Regions from separate parts of the Enterobacter sp. genome, predicted to be linked through region 3. Evidence: predicted binding sites of a transcription regulator. Region 3 holds the regulator's gene; each other region holds the start of a gene.
The links. Region 3 encodes PurR, which represses purine synthesis genes. Its sites were predicted from a motif close to CANGCAAACGTTTGCNTG; they were not measured.
Positions count from the first base shown of each region.

Region 1: a site for PurR is predicted at 1,516-1,533, ahead of cvpA (colicin V production protein). Genes of this name have one in related genera too.
Region 2: a site for PurR is predicted at 1,927-1,944, ahead of glyA (serine hydroxymethyltransferase). Genes of this name have one in related genera too.

Region 1 covers NZ_CDRQYH010000002.1:33,656-37,878, forward strand. Annotated here, with positions in the region: gene folC (bifunctional tetrahydrofolate synthase/dihydrofolate synthase) at 1-735, shown strand, start outside; gene dedD (cell division protein DedD) at 725-1,423, shown strand; gene cvpA (colicin V production protein) at 1,589-2,077, shown strand; gene purF (amidophosphoribosyltransferase) at 2,111-3,628, shown strand; gene ACWYRJ_RS00970 (UbiX family flavin prenyltransferase) at 3,718-4,223, shown strand, end outside.
Region 2 covers NZ_CDRQYH010000003.1:113,116-117,338, forward strand. Annotated here, with positions in the region: gene ACWYRJ_RS02015 (DoxX family protein) at 80-502, shown strand; gene glyA (serine hydroxymethyltransferase) at 557-1,810, opposite strand; partial or broken gene hmpA (NO-inducible flavohemoprotein) at 2,114-3,296, shown strand; gene glnB (nitrogen regulatory protein P-II) at 3,370-3,708, opposite strand; gene glrR (two-component system response regulator GlrR) at 3,789-4,223, opposite strand, start outside.
Region 3 covers NZ_CDRQYH010000023.1:18,427-22,649, reverse strand. Annotated here, with positions in the region: gene ACWYRJ_RS09505 (MFS transporter) at 1-1,097, opposite strand, end outside; gene cydH (cytochrome bd-I oxidase subunit CydH) at 1,261-1,350, opposite strand; gene purR (HTH-type transcriptional repressor PurR) at 1,648-2,673, shown strand; gene punR (DNA-binding transcriptional activator PunR) at 2,691-3,602, opposite strand; gene punC (purine nucleoside transporter PunC) at 3,717-4,223, shown strand, end outside.

The sequences.
Region 1 (4,223 bases), on a different contig from region 3:
CCGGATCGTGAAAGCATTGGCCGCGAGAAGGCCGGTATTTTCCGCGCAAATAAGCCCGCCGTGGTCGGCGAGCCGGATATGCCGCACACTATTGCTGACGTAGCAAGCGAGAAGGGCGCGCGTCTGCTGCGCCGCGGCGTTGACTGGCAGTATGAAGTGTGTGACAACGCCTGGTGCTTTAGCGATGCACAGGGCGCGCTGGACAACCTGCCGCTGCCGCAGGTACCACAGCCTAACGCGGCGACGGCCCTGGCGGCACTTCGTGCGAGCGGCCTCGTGGTCAGCGAGCAGGCGATCCGCGACGGCATACAGAACGCGATTCTGCCCGGGCGTTTCCAGATTGTCAGCGAGTCACCGCGCCTGATTCTGGACGTGGCGCATAACCCGCATGCGGCGGCGTATCTCGCGGGACGTCTCAAATCGTTACCAAAAACCGGGCGCGTGCTGGCGGTTATCGGTATGCTTCATGATAAAGATATCGGCGGGACGTTGGCCTGCATGGAGAGTGTGGTCGATAGCTGGTATTGTGCTCCTCTGGAGGGGCCGCGCGGCGCGACGGCTGAGCAGCTGATGGAACATCTCGGCAAAGGCGCAATCTACAGTAGCGTGGCTCAGGCCTGGCATGCCGCGATGGCGGATGCTAAACCAGAAGATACCGTGCTGGTGTGTGGTTCATTCCACACGGTGGCACATGTCATGGAAGTGATGGACGCGGGGAGAACCGGTGGCGAGTAAGTTTCAGAACCGTTTAACAGGAACCATTGTGCTGGTCGCGCTCGGGGTGATTATTCTTCCCGGGCTGCTCGACGGGCAGAAAAAGCATTATCAGGATGAGTTTGCCGCTATTCCGCTGGTGCCTAAACCGGGTGACCGCGATGAGCCGGATATGCTGCCAGCGGCGACGCAGGCGCTGCCTGCTCAGCCACCGGAAGGGGCGGCGGAAGAGGTGCGCGCGGGCGATGCCGCAGCACCGTCGCTCGATCCGTCTCGCCTGGCGGCAGCGAGCAGCAGCGATATCGATCCGGTGCCGGTAGAGCAGCCTAAACCGGTTGAAAAACCGAAGCCGGTTGAGAAGCCGCAGCCGAAACCGCAGCGGGATAAAACGGCAGAACAGCTCGCCGCGGCGTCAGAAACCCCACCGCCAGCAAAACCGGCGCAGCAGGACGCTGCTGCCCCAACGGGTAAAGCCTACGTGGTGCAGCTCGGTGCGCTGAAAAATGCCGATAAAGTCAACGAGGTCGTAAGCAAACTGCGCAGTGCGGGATATCGTGTTTACACTTCACCTTCCACGCCGGTGCAGGGTAAAATTACCCGTATCCTCGTGGGGCCAGAAGCGTCTAAAGACAAACTGAAAGGGTCGCTGGGTGAGCTGAAGCAGATCTCCGGCCTGAGCGGTGTGGTGATGGGCTACAGCGCAAACTAAGTACGACCTGCTCCTTTAAGAGAGAGGCGATAGGCCACGGCGTTGAACATTTTTTCAGCGCCTTTTTTATTTACGCGCGGGAAGGAAATCCCTACGCAAACGTTTTCTTTTTCTGTTAGAATTCGCCCCGAACTGGATGACAGGGCGTTTAATCGTGGGACACATATGGTCTGGATTGATTACGCCATCATAGCGGTGATTGGTTTTTCCTGTCTGGTTAGCCTGATCCGTGGCTTTGTTCGTGAAGCGTTATCGCTGGTGACTTGGGGTTGTGCTTTCTTTGTCGCCAGTCATTACTACACTTACCTGTCTGTCTGGTTCACGGGCTTTGAAGATGAACTGGTCCGAAACGGAATTGCCATCGCGGTGCTGTTTATCGCAACGCTGATTGTCGGCGCTATCGTGAATTACGTGATAGGTCAGCTGGTCGAGAAAACCGGTCTGTCAGGAACGGACAGGGTGCTCGGGATCTGTTTCGGGGCGTTACGAGGCGTGCTGATTGTGGCCGCGATCCTGTTCTTCCTGGATACCTTCACCGGGTTCTCCAAAAGCGAAGACTGGCAGAAATCGCAGCTCATTCCAGAGTTCAGCTTCATCATCAGATGGTTCTTTGACTATCTGCAAAGCTCGTCGAGTTTTTTGCCCAGGGCATAAACCCTGAGATGTGGCTTAACGAGGAAAAGACGAATGTGCGGTATTGTCGGTATCGCCGGTTTCATGCCGGTAAACCAGTCGATTTATGACGCGTTAACGGTGCTTCAGCACCGTGGGCAGGATGCTGCGGGTATCATCACCATTGATGCAAACAACTGCTTCCGTTTACGCAAGGCGAATGGCCTGGTAAACGATGTGTTTGAAGCCCGCCATATGCAGCGTCTGCAAGGTAATATGGGGATCGGTCACGTTCGTTATCCTACTGCTGGCAGTTCCAGCGCCTCTGAGGCACAGCCTTTTTACGTCAACTCACCGTACGGCATCACCCTTGCCCATAACGGCAACCTGACGAACGCACATGAGCTGCGTAAAAAGCTGTTCGAAGAGAAACGTCGCCACATTAACACCACCTCTGATTCTGAAATCCTGCTCAACGTGTTCGCCAGCGAGCTGGATAACTTCCGTCACTATCCGCTGGAAGCAGACAACATCTTTGCCGCGATTGCTGCGACAAACCGTCAGATCCGCGGCGGGTACGCCTGCGTTGCGATGATCATCGGTCACGGTATGGTCGCCTTCCGCGATCCAAACGGCATTCGTCCGCTGGTGCTCGGTAAGCGCGACCTTGGCGATGGCCGTACTGAATATATGGTTGCCTCTGAAAGCGTGGCGCTGGATACCCTGGGCTTCGAATTCCTGCGCGACGTTGCGCCGGGCGAAGCGGTCTACATCACCGAGAAGGGGCAGCTGTTTACCCGCCAGTGTGCCGATAACCCGGTCAGTAACCCGTGCCTGTTTGAATACGTTTACTTTGCCCGTCCGGATTCCTTCATCGACAAGATTTCCGTCTACAGCGCGCGCGTCAACATGGGCACCAAGCTGGGCGAGAAGATTGCCCGCGAGTGGGACGATCTCGACATCGACGTGGTTATTCCTATCCCGGAAACCTCCTGCGATATCGCGCTGGAGATCGCCCGCATTCTGGATAAGCCATACCGTCAGGGCTTCGTGAAGAACCGCTACGTTGGCCGCACGTTTATCATGCCGGGGCAGCATCTGCGCCGTAAGTCCGTGCGCCGCAAGCTGAACGCCAACCGCGCGGAGTTCCGCGACAAGAACGTTCTGCTGGTGGATGACTCCATCGTTCGCGGCACCACCTCTGAGCAGATTATCGAGATGGCGCGCGAAGCGGGTGCGAAGAAAGTCTACCTGGCCTCTGCTGCGCCGGAGATTCGCTTCCCGAACGTGTACGGTATTGATATGCCAACCGCCAACGAGCTGATCGCTCACGGTCGTGAAGTGGATGAAATTCGTCAGATCATCGGTGCCGACGGCCTGATTTTCCAGGATCTGAACGATCTTATCGACGCGGTGCGTGCCGAGAATCCGGAAATTCAGCAGTTTGAATGCTCCGTGTTTAACGGTATTTACGTGACCAAAGACGTTGACCAGCAGTACCTCGACTATCTTGATTCACTGCGCAACGACGACGCCAAAGCCGTCCAGCTGCAGAACGATCTCGAAAGCTTAGAGATGCACAACGAAGGTTGATGCTCCGGCAGGTGAGGGCGAATGCCCTCACTTGCAACTCCCCGCAAAATCCTGCACAGTCTGCCCTGAAATCAGTAAGGGCGAAAATCATGAAACGACTCATTGTTGGGCTCAGCGGCGCCAGCGGCGCGATTTACGGCGTACGTTTGTTACAGGTTCTGCGTAGCGTGGCGGACGTCGAAACCCATCTGGTGATGAGCCAGGCGGCGCGGCAGACCCTCTCTCTGGAAACCGATCTCTCCCTGCGCGATGTTCAGGCACTGGCGGACGTGGTTCACGATGCTCGTGATATCGCCGCCAGCATCTCCTCAGGCTCGTTTAAAACGGCCGGCATGGTTATCCTGCCCTGTTCAATTAAAACGCTCTCCGGCATTGTGAATAGCTATACGGACACCCTGGTGACGCGCGCGGCGGATGTGGTGCTGAAGGAGCGTCGCCCTCTTGTGCTCTGCGTGCGGGAAACGCCGCTGCACCTGGGCCATCTGCGCTTAATGACGCAGGCTGCGGAGCTGGGCGCTGTCATCATGCCGCCAGTACCCGCGTTCTATCATCGCCCGACCTCGCTGGATGACGTGATTAATCAGACCGTTAACCG
Region 2 (4,223 bases), on a different contig from region 3:
GTGTAATCGTCTGGCTTATGGCAGGGAATGAAAATATGTATTACGTTTAAATTACTCCACTTGCAGAGGTTTTTCTGCCATGAACTCACTACGTTATCTCGATTTCGGCCAGTCACGTCACCTGCTGCTGCTCATTGGCCGCATCGCACTTGTCGTGCTGTTTATTATCTTTGGTTATCCAAAACTGACGGGGTTTAGCGGCACCGTACAATACATGACCTCGCTGGGAACGCCGATGCCCATGCTGGCGGCCATTATTGCGGTAGTGATGGAAGTGCCTGCCGCCATTCTGATCGTACTGGGCTTTTTCACCCGTCCTCTCGCGGTACTGTTTGTGTTCTATACCCTGGGCACGGCGATTATCGGTCACCATTACTGGGATATGACCGGTGATGCGGTCGTGTCGAATATGATTAACTTCTATAAGAACGTCAGTATTGCTGGCGCCTTTATTTTGCTGGCCATTGTTGGGCCGGGGGCTATTTCCCTGGACCGGCGTTAAGCCATAAAAAAAGGCCGCAAGCGCGGCCTTTTTTATTTCTGCAGGGCAGAGGAATTATGCGTAGACCGGGAAGCGTGCGCAGATATCCAGAACTTTACCTTTGACGCGCTCGATAACCGCTTCGTCATTGATGTTGTCCAGAACGTCACACATCCAGCCAGCCAGCTCTTTCACTTCCGCTTCTTTAAAGCCGCGGCGAGTTACGGCCGGAGAACCGATACGAATACCGGAGGTCACGAACGGGCTCTTCGGATCGTTTGGCACGCTGTTTTTGTTCACGGTGATGTTGGCGCGGCCCAGGGCAGCGTCAGCTTCTTTACCGGTCAGGTTCTTATCAACCAGATCCAGCAGGAACAGGTGGTTTTCAGTCCCGCCGGATACCACTTTGTAGCCACGGTTCAGGAACACTTCCACCATCGCTTTGGCGTTCTTAGCAACCTGCTGCTGGTAAACCTTGAACTCTGGCTCCATCGCTTCTTTCAGCGCAACCGCTTTTGCCGCGATAACGTGCATCAATGGGCCACCCTGCGCGCTTGGGAACACCGCGGAGTTCAGTTTTTTGTACAGCTCTTCGTCACCGCCTTTCGCCAGGATCAGGCCACCGCGTGGACCCGCCAGGGTTTTGTGGGTGGTGGTGGTCACAACGTGAGCGTGTGGAACCGGGTTCGGGTAAACGCCTGCGGCGATCAGACCCGCAACGTGCGCCATGTCAACGAACAGGTAAGCACCGATGCTGTCTGCGATTTCACGCATTTTTGCCCAGTCAACGATACCGGAGTAAGCAGAGAAGCCACCGATGATCATCTTCGGCTTGTGCTCTTTAGCCTGCTTCGCCATGTCTTCGTAGTCAATTTTACCGGACTCATCAATACCGTAAGGGATGATGTTGTACAGTTTGCCGGAGAAGTTAACCGGGGAGCCGTGAGTCAGGTGGCCGCCCTGCGCCAGGTTCATACCCAGAACGGTATCGCCCGGCTGCAGCAGCGCAGTGTAGACCGCGAAGTTAGCCTGAGAGCCAGAGTGCGGCTGCACGTTTGCGTAGTCAGCGCCAAAAAGTTCTTTCGCACGGTCGATAGCCAGCTGCTCAACGATATCAACATACTCGCAACCGCCGTAATAGCGTTTGCCCGGGTAACCTTCAGCGTATTTGTTGGTCAGCTGAGAACCCTGCGCCTGCATAACGCGCGGGCTGGTGTAGTTTTCGGAGGCGATCAGTTCGATGTGCTCTTCCTGACGTACTTTTTCCTGCTCCATAGCCTGCCACAGTTCGGCATCATAATCGGCAATGTTCATTTCACGCTTTAACATCCGCATCTCCTGACTCAGCTAACAAGTAAATTTTGGCCTGAAAAGGCAGTCCTGTTGGACGACGGGCAACAGTATAACTGATTAGTTCTGTGATAACAGGTCTTGACAAACGATTTTACGCAAACGTTTTCCTACCCGCCACGCAAGGGTTTGAGGAATAAAGCTCTCGCCCTTTCCAGCGGATTTCTTTTCAGGTTTGTGATGCATATTTTTCATCTTGCAAAGAACCATTTACAACGCAGGGGTATTTTTATAAGATGCATTTAAAATACATCATTAAAGTCACATCGGAAGGAAGCAGCTATGCTCGACGCTCAAACCATCGCTACCGTAAAGGCCACCATTCCCCTGCTGGTGGAAACCGGCCCTAAACTCACCGCCCATTTCTACGATCGCATGTTCACGCACAACCCGGAGCTCAAAGAAATTTTCAACATGAGCAACCAGCGTAACGGCGATCAGCGTGAAGCGCTGTTCAACGCCATCGCGGCCTACGCCAGCAATATTGAAAACCTTCCAGCATTGCTGCCTGCGGTGGAAAAAATCGCGCAGAAACATACCAGCTTCCAGATCCAACCTGAACAGTACAACATCGTGGGCGGACACCTGCTGGCAACCCTGGACGAGATGTTCAGCCCGGGCCAGGAGGTGCTGGACGCGTGGGGTAAAGCCTACGGGGTGCTGGCAAACGTGTTTATCAACCGTGAAGCGCAGATCTACAGCGAAAACGCCAGCAAGAACGGCGGCTGGAAAGGCACGCGCGCGTTCCGCATCGTTGAGAAAACGCCGTGCAGCGCATTAATCACCAGCTTCGAGTTTGAGCCGGTGGACGGTCAACCGGTGGCCGATTACCAGCCAGGGCAGTATCTGGGCGTGTGGCTGAAGCCTGAAGGATTCCCGCATCAGGAGATCCGCCAGTATTCCCTTACCCGCAAGCCAAACGGCAAAGGCTACCGCATTGCGGTGAAGCGTGAGGACGGCGGTCAGGTTTCCAGCTGGCTGCACAACGAAGCTAACGTGGGCGACGTGGTGCATCTGGCCGCGCCGGCGGGCGATTTCTTTATGGCCGTTGACACCAATACGCCGGTCACGCTGATCTCTGCGGGCGTCGGCCAAACGCCGATGCTGGCGATGCTTGATACGCTGGCAAGATCACACCACGGGGCGCAGGTTAACTGGTTCCATGCGGCCGAGAACGGCGACGTGCACGCTTTTGCAGATGAAGTGAAAACGCTCGGGGCCTCCCTGCCGCGTTTCACCGCGCACACCTGGTATCGCCTGCCGACGGAAGCGGATCGCGCAATTTGACAGTGAAGGGTTGATGGATTTACGCCAGCATGAAGGTGCGTTCAGCGCACCGGAGACGCAGTTCTACGTCTGTGGACCGGTGGCGTTTATGCAGTATGCCGCGAAGCAGCTGGTTGAGCTGGGCGTGAACAAGGACAACATTCATTACGAATGCTTCGGCCCGCATAAGGTGCTGTAATGCAAAAAGCCCCTCGTTTGAGGGGCTTTTTTTCGTCGGATGGCGGCTGCGCCTTACCCGGCCTGGAAAATATTTAAATCGCCGCGTCGTCTTCTTCGCCGGTACGGATACGGATCACGCGCGCCACGTCAAAGACGAAGATTTTACCGTCGCCAATCTTGCCGGTCTGCGCCGTGCGGATAATGGTGTCCACACAGGTATCGACGATATCGTCGCTGACCACGATTTCAATTTTTACTTTCGGCAGAAAGTCGACCATGTACTCTGCGCCACGGTAAAGCTCGGTGTGGCCCTTCTGACGACCAAAACCTTTCACTTCCGTCACGGTCATCCCGGTGATGCCGACTTCCGCCAGCGCTTCACGCACATCATCCAGTTTGAAAGGTTTAATAATCGCATCAATCTTTTTCATGGTGGGTCCTTAAACTCTTGCCTGTAAGCTGCCTCGTAATCGATTGCTCACAGTATCATATTCAAGCGAATTTTGCGGTACTACTCTTTAAAATCGTTCGCTTCAAGCTCATGACGTGACAGCAGCTTGTAGAATTCGGTGCGGTTGCGTCCGGCCATGCGCGCCGCGTGGGTCACGTTGCCTTTAGTGATCTGCAATAGCTTACGCAGATAGTTCAGTTCGAACTGATTGCGCGCTTCTGCAAACGTCGGCAGAGCCGTGTTTTCCCCTTCCAGCGCCTGCTCCACCAGCGCGTCGCTGATCACCGGTGACGAGGTCAGCGCCACGCACTGCTCAATCACGTTCACCAGTTGACGCACGTTACCCGGCCAGCTTGCGGCCATCAGCCGCTTCATCGCATCGGTGGAAAACGCGCGCACGAACGGTTTATGGCGGTCGGCCGCCTGGCGCAAAAGATGGTTCGCCAGCAGCGGAATGTCTTCCGCACGTTCCGCAAGCGCAGGGATCTTCAGGTT
Region 3 (4,223 bases):
GCAATGATTGCCCCCATCACCGGCACAAAGCTGTATCCCAGACCACCTGAAATCACGACCCCACCGGCCGCCGCACCGAGCGCATTGCCCAGGTTAAAGGCACCGATATTGACCGAGGATGAGAGGCCCGGCGCTTCATGCGCAACACGCATCACGCGCATCTGCAGCGGTGGCACCACGGCGAACGTTGCTGCACCCCAGACGACCATCGCCACCGCGGCGCCAAACTCGTTTCGCGCCAGCCACGGAATGGCAATCATGATGACAATCAGCAGAGTTAAGAAGCCCTTCAGCGTCCCGCTCACGGAACGGTCGGCAAATTTCCCACCGAGATAGTTACCGATCGAGAAGCCCACGCCAATCAGCACCAGCATCGCGGTCACAAAGAGAGGCGTTGCGTGGGTAATGTCATGCAGTACCGGTGAAATATAGGTATAGAGGGTAAACATCGCCCCTGCCCCGAGAACGGTGGTAAGCAGCGCGGAAAGCACCTGCGGGCGCATCAGCACCGCCAGCTCCTTACGCACTTCCGGACGTTCTCCGGCGCTGCCTTTCGGCAGGGAGAAGAACAATGCCACCATCGCGACCACGCCCAGCCCGGCCGTCGCCAGGAAAGACATACGCCAGCCGATCGCTTCTCCCAGCCAGGTTGCCGCAGGAACACCGCCGATGTTAGCGATGGTCAGCCCCATAAACATGGTGGCCACGGCGCTCGCCTGCTTGTGTTTTGGCACCACGCTTGCCGCCACGACCGACCCCAGCCCAAAGAACGCGCCGTGGTTGAGGCTTGTCAGAATACGTGACAGCATCAGCGTGGTGTAGTCCGGCGAAATGGCCGAAAGCACGTTGCCGAGGGTGAAAATCGCCATCAGGAAAATCAGCGCATTGCGGCGCGCGCGATGAGAAAGCAGAAGCGTCATCAGCGGCGCTCCCACCATCACGCCGATAGCGTAGGCGCTGATCAACATGCCTGCCGCAGGGATCGAGACGTCCACGCCGCGGGCGATGACGGGCAGTAACCCCATCGGGGAGAATTCAGTGGTGCCAATCCCAAAAGCGCCAATCGCCAGGGCCAGCAGGGGAAAATTGATTTTCATGCGTCAACTCCGGATGCCGTGTCATGTGGTGACACAGAACAAAGAAGCGGAAAGCATGACATCAATCACAAAAAATGAGAAGTTAACAAAATGGCAAAAGATTTTTGCCAGAGAAGTAACAATCCGGGGAGTCGGGAGGGAGTAGGCTCTCCCTCCGCGTAAATCAGTGCAGCGCAGCCGTCAGACCGGCCGCAACAATCAGAGCCAGCACAACAACGGTGGTGAACAGCGAAAACTTAAGATCGGTACTCATCAATTTTTCTCCTTTTAATCCCCACACGAAAAGTGAGCTTGCTCATTTTTGCACAGATTACGTCAAAAATCTTCCTGGATTTATACTGATAACCACTTTACCTCTTCCCCTTTTCATCAAGATAGGACAAAATTCCACGCTAAATTTATTAGCGTACCGGCCATTGACCCCCTCCTGACGTCCCGTGTCGTTTTCCCGGCGTGCCGCAATTCAAGATTGCGTGATAAGGGTGAGAGAAGGCAAACGTTTACCTTCAAGTTTTTCAGGAGCTTAGGATATGGTCTGGAGTGACATTTAATGGCAACAATTAAAGACGTAGCAAAACGCGCAAACGTTTCCACTACAACCGTATCACATGTAATTAACAAAACCCGCTTTGTGGCGGAAGAGACGCGCAACGCCGTCTGGGCAGCGATCAAGGAGCTGCACTATTCGCCAAGTGCGGTCGCGCGTAGCCTCAAGGTTAATCACACCAAGTCCATTGGATTGCTGGCGACCAGTAGTGAAGCGGCCTATTTTGCCGAGATCATTGAAGCGGTTGAAAAAAACTGCTTCCAGAAAGGCTATACCCTGATTCTGGGCAACGCGTGGAACAGCATTGAAAAACAGCGCGCCTACCTGTCGATGATGGCGCAGAAGCGCGTTGACGGCCTGCTGGTAATGTGTTCCGAGTATCCGGAATCCGTGCTGTCGATGCTCGAAGAGTATCGCCATATCCCCATGGTCGTTATGGACTGGGGCGAAGCGCGTGCGGATTTCACCGACTCCGTTATCGACAATGCCTTTGAAGGCGGTTACATGGCCGGACGTTACCTGATCGAACGCGGTCACCGCGAGATTGGCGTGATCCCGGGTCCGCTGGAGCGCAACACCGGCGCGGGCCGTCTGGCCGGTTTTATGAAAGCGATGGAAGAAGCGCTGATCACCGTGCCGGAAAACTGGATCGTGCAGGGCGACTTTGAGCCGGAATCAGGCTACCGCGCGATGCAGCAGATCGTTTCCCAGCCGCACCGTCCGACCGCCGTTTTCTGCGGGGGTGACATCATGGCCATGGGCGCGCTCTGCGCCGCCGATGAACTGGGTCTGCGCGTACCGCAGGATATTTCCGTGATCGGGTATGACAACGTGCGTAACGCGCGCTTCTTCACCCCAGCGCTGACCACCATTCACCAGCCGAAAGATTCGCTGGGCGAAACGGCCTTCAATATGCTGCTCGACAGGATCGTCAACAAGCGCGAAGAGTCGCAGTCCATTGAAGTTCACCCGCGCCTGATTGAACGCCGTTCCGTAGCGGACGGTCCGTTCCGCGACTACCGTCGTTAATCCCTTTACGGGGCCAGCTACGCTGGCTCCCGTAACCATTCCCGGTTCAGCGTTTCGCTGTCCCCCAGATAATCCAGCAGCCAGGCCATGGCGGGCGAGACATCATTTTGTTGCCAGGTCAGGCAGCAGGCCGCGTCCGGGAACGGATTTTCCAGCGTCAGTTCAACCCATTCGCCGGTATCGATGCGCGGACGCGCAAAATGAACGGGCACCATCGCGACGCACAGTCCGGCACTGAGGCACGTCGCCGACGATTCCCAGTCCGGAGCCACCACCCGCCGCTGGTTGTCCAGAAGCCAGGTGATACGCTTGGGCAATGAACGGGACGTATCCTCCAGCACCAGCGAGGGCCAGTTGCGCAGAGTATCGTCGCTAAGCGGCCCGTCCATCGCTGCCAGAGGATGATCGCTGGCCACCACGCATTTCCAGCTCAGCATCCCCATGTCGCGAAAGGCGTAACGTCCCCCGACCGGGATCGCCTGCGTCGCGCCAATCGCCATCTCCGCCCTGCCGTCCGCCAGCGCATCCCACACCCCGTTGAACACCTCCTGCGAGACCCGCAGCTCAACGTCAGAGAAATGACGATAGAAATCGACAATCATCTGTCGGGTGCGTTCCGGCTTCACGATGTTATCCACCGCGATGGAAAGATGTCCCCGCCAGCCGTTGGCGATCTGCTGGCACTGTTCGCGGGTGATCTGCATTTTTTTGATAACAGAACGCCCTTCCTTCAAAAACCACGCCCCGGCGGGCGTCAATTCCACGTCACGATGCCGCCGCTCAAACAGCGGAACCGCCAGCCACTCCTCCAGTTGACGCACCGTGTAGCTGATGGCTGAAGGGACGCGGTGCAGCTCCTGCGCCGCACCGCTGAAGCTGCCGTTACGCGCGACAGCATCGACCACTTCAAGAGAATAATCTGACCACATTTTCTGCCTGCAAAAAATTTGAATGCACCCGCCAAATATTAGCGTTTCACAAGCGGCTTTGCACTCCCTACACTCAGCGCCAATGTATACCTGCCTCCTCAGGAGAATAAAATAATGCAACCCAGGAACGGTTTTTTAGTCTGGCTCGGCGGCTTAAGCGTGCTGGGCTTTTTGGCCACCGATATGTACCTGCCGGCTTTTGCCGCGATGCAGGAAGATTTGCAAACCCCCGCTGCCGCCATCAGTGCCAGCCTGAGTTTGTTCCTCGCCGGTTTTGCTTTTGCACAGCTGCTCTGGGGACCGCTCTCGGATCGCTTTGGTCGTAAACCGGTACTGCTGCTGGGTCTGGCCATTTTTGCCGTGGGCTGCCTGGGGATGTTATGGGTACGCGACGCCACCTGGCTGCTGGTGCTGCGTTTTATTCAGGCTGTAGGCGTCTGTGCCGCGGCCGTGACCTGGCAGGCGCTGGTGACCGACTACTACCCGGCTAACCGCACAAATCGTATTTTCGCCACCATTATGCCGCTGGTGGGCCTCTCCCCTGCCCTGGCTCCGCTGCTGGGCAGCTGGATCCTCGCGCATTTCGACTGGCAGGCCATCTTCGCCACGCTGTTTGCCATT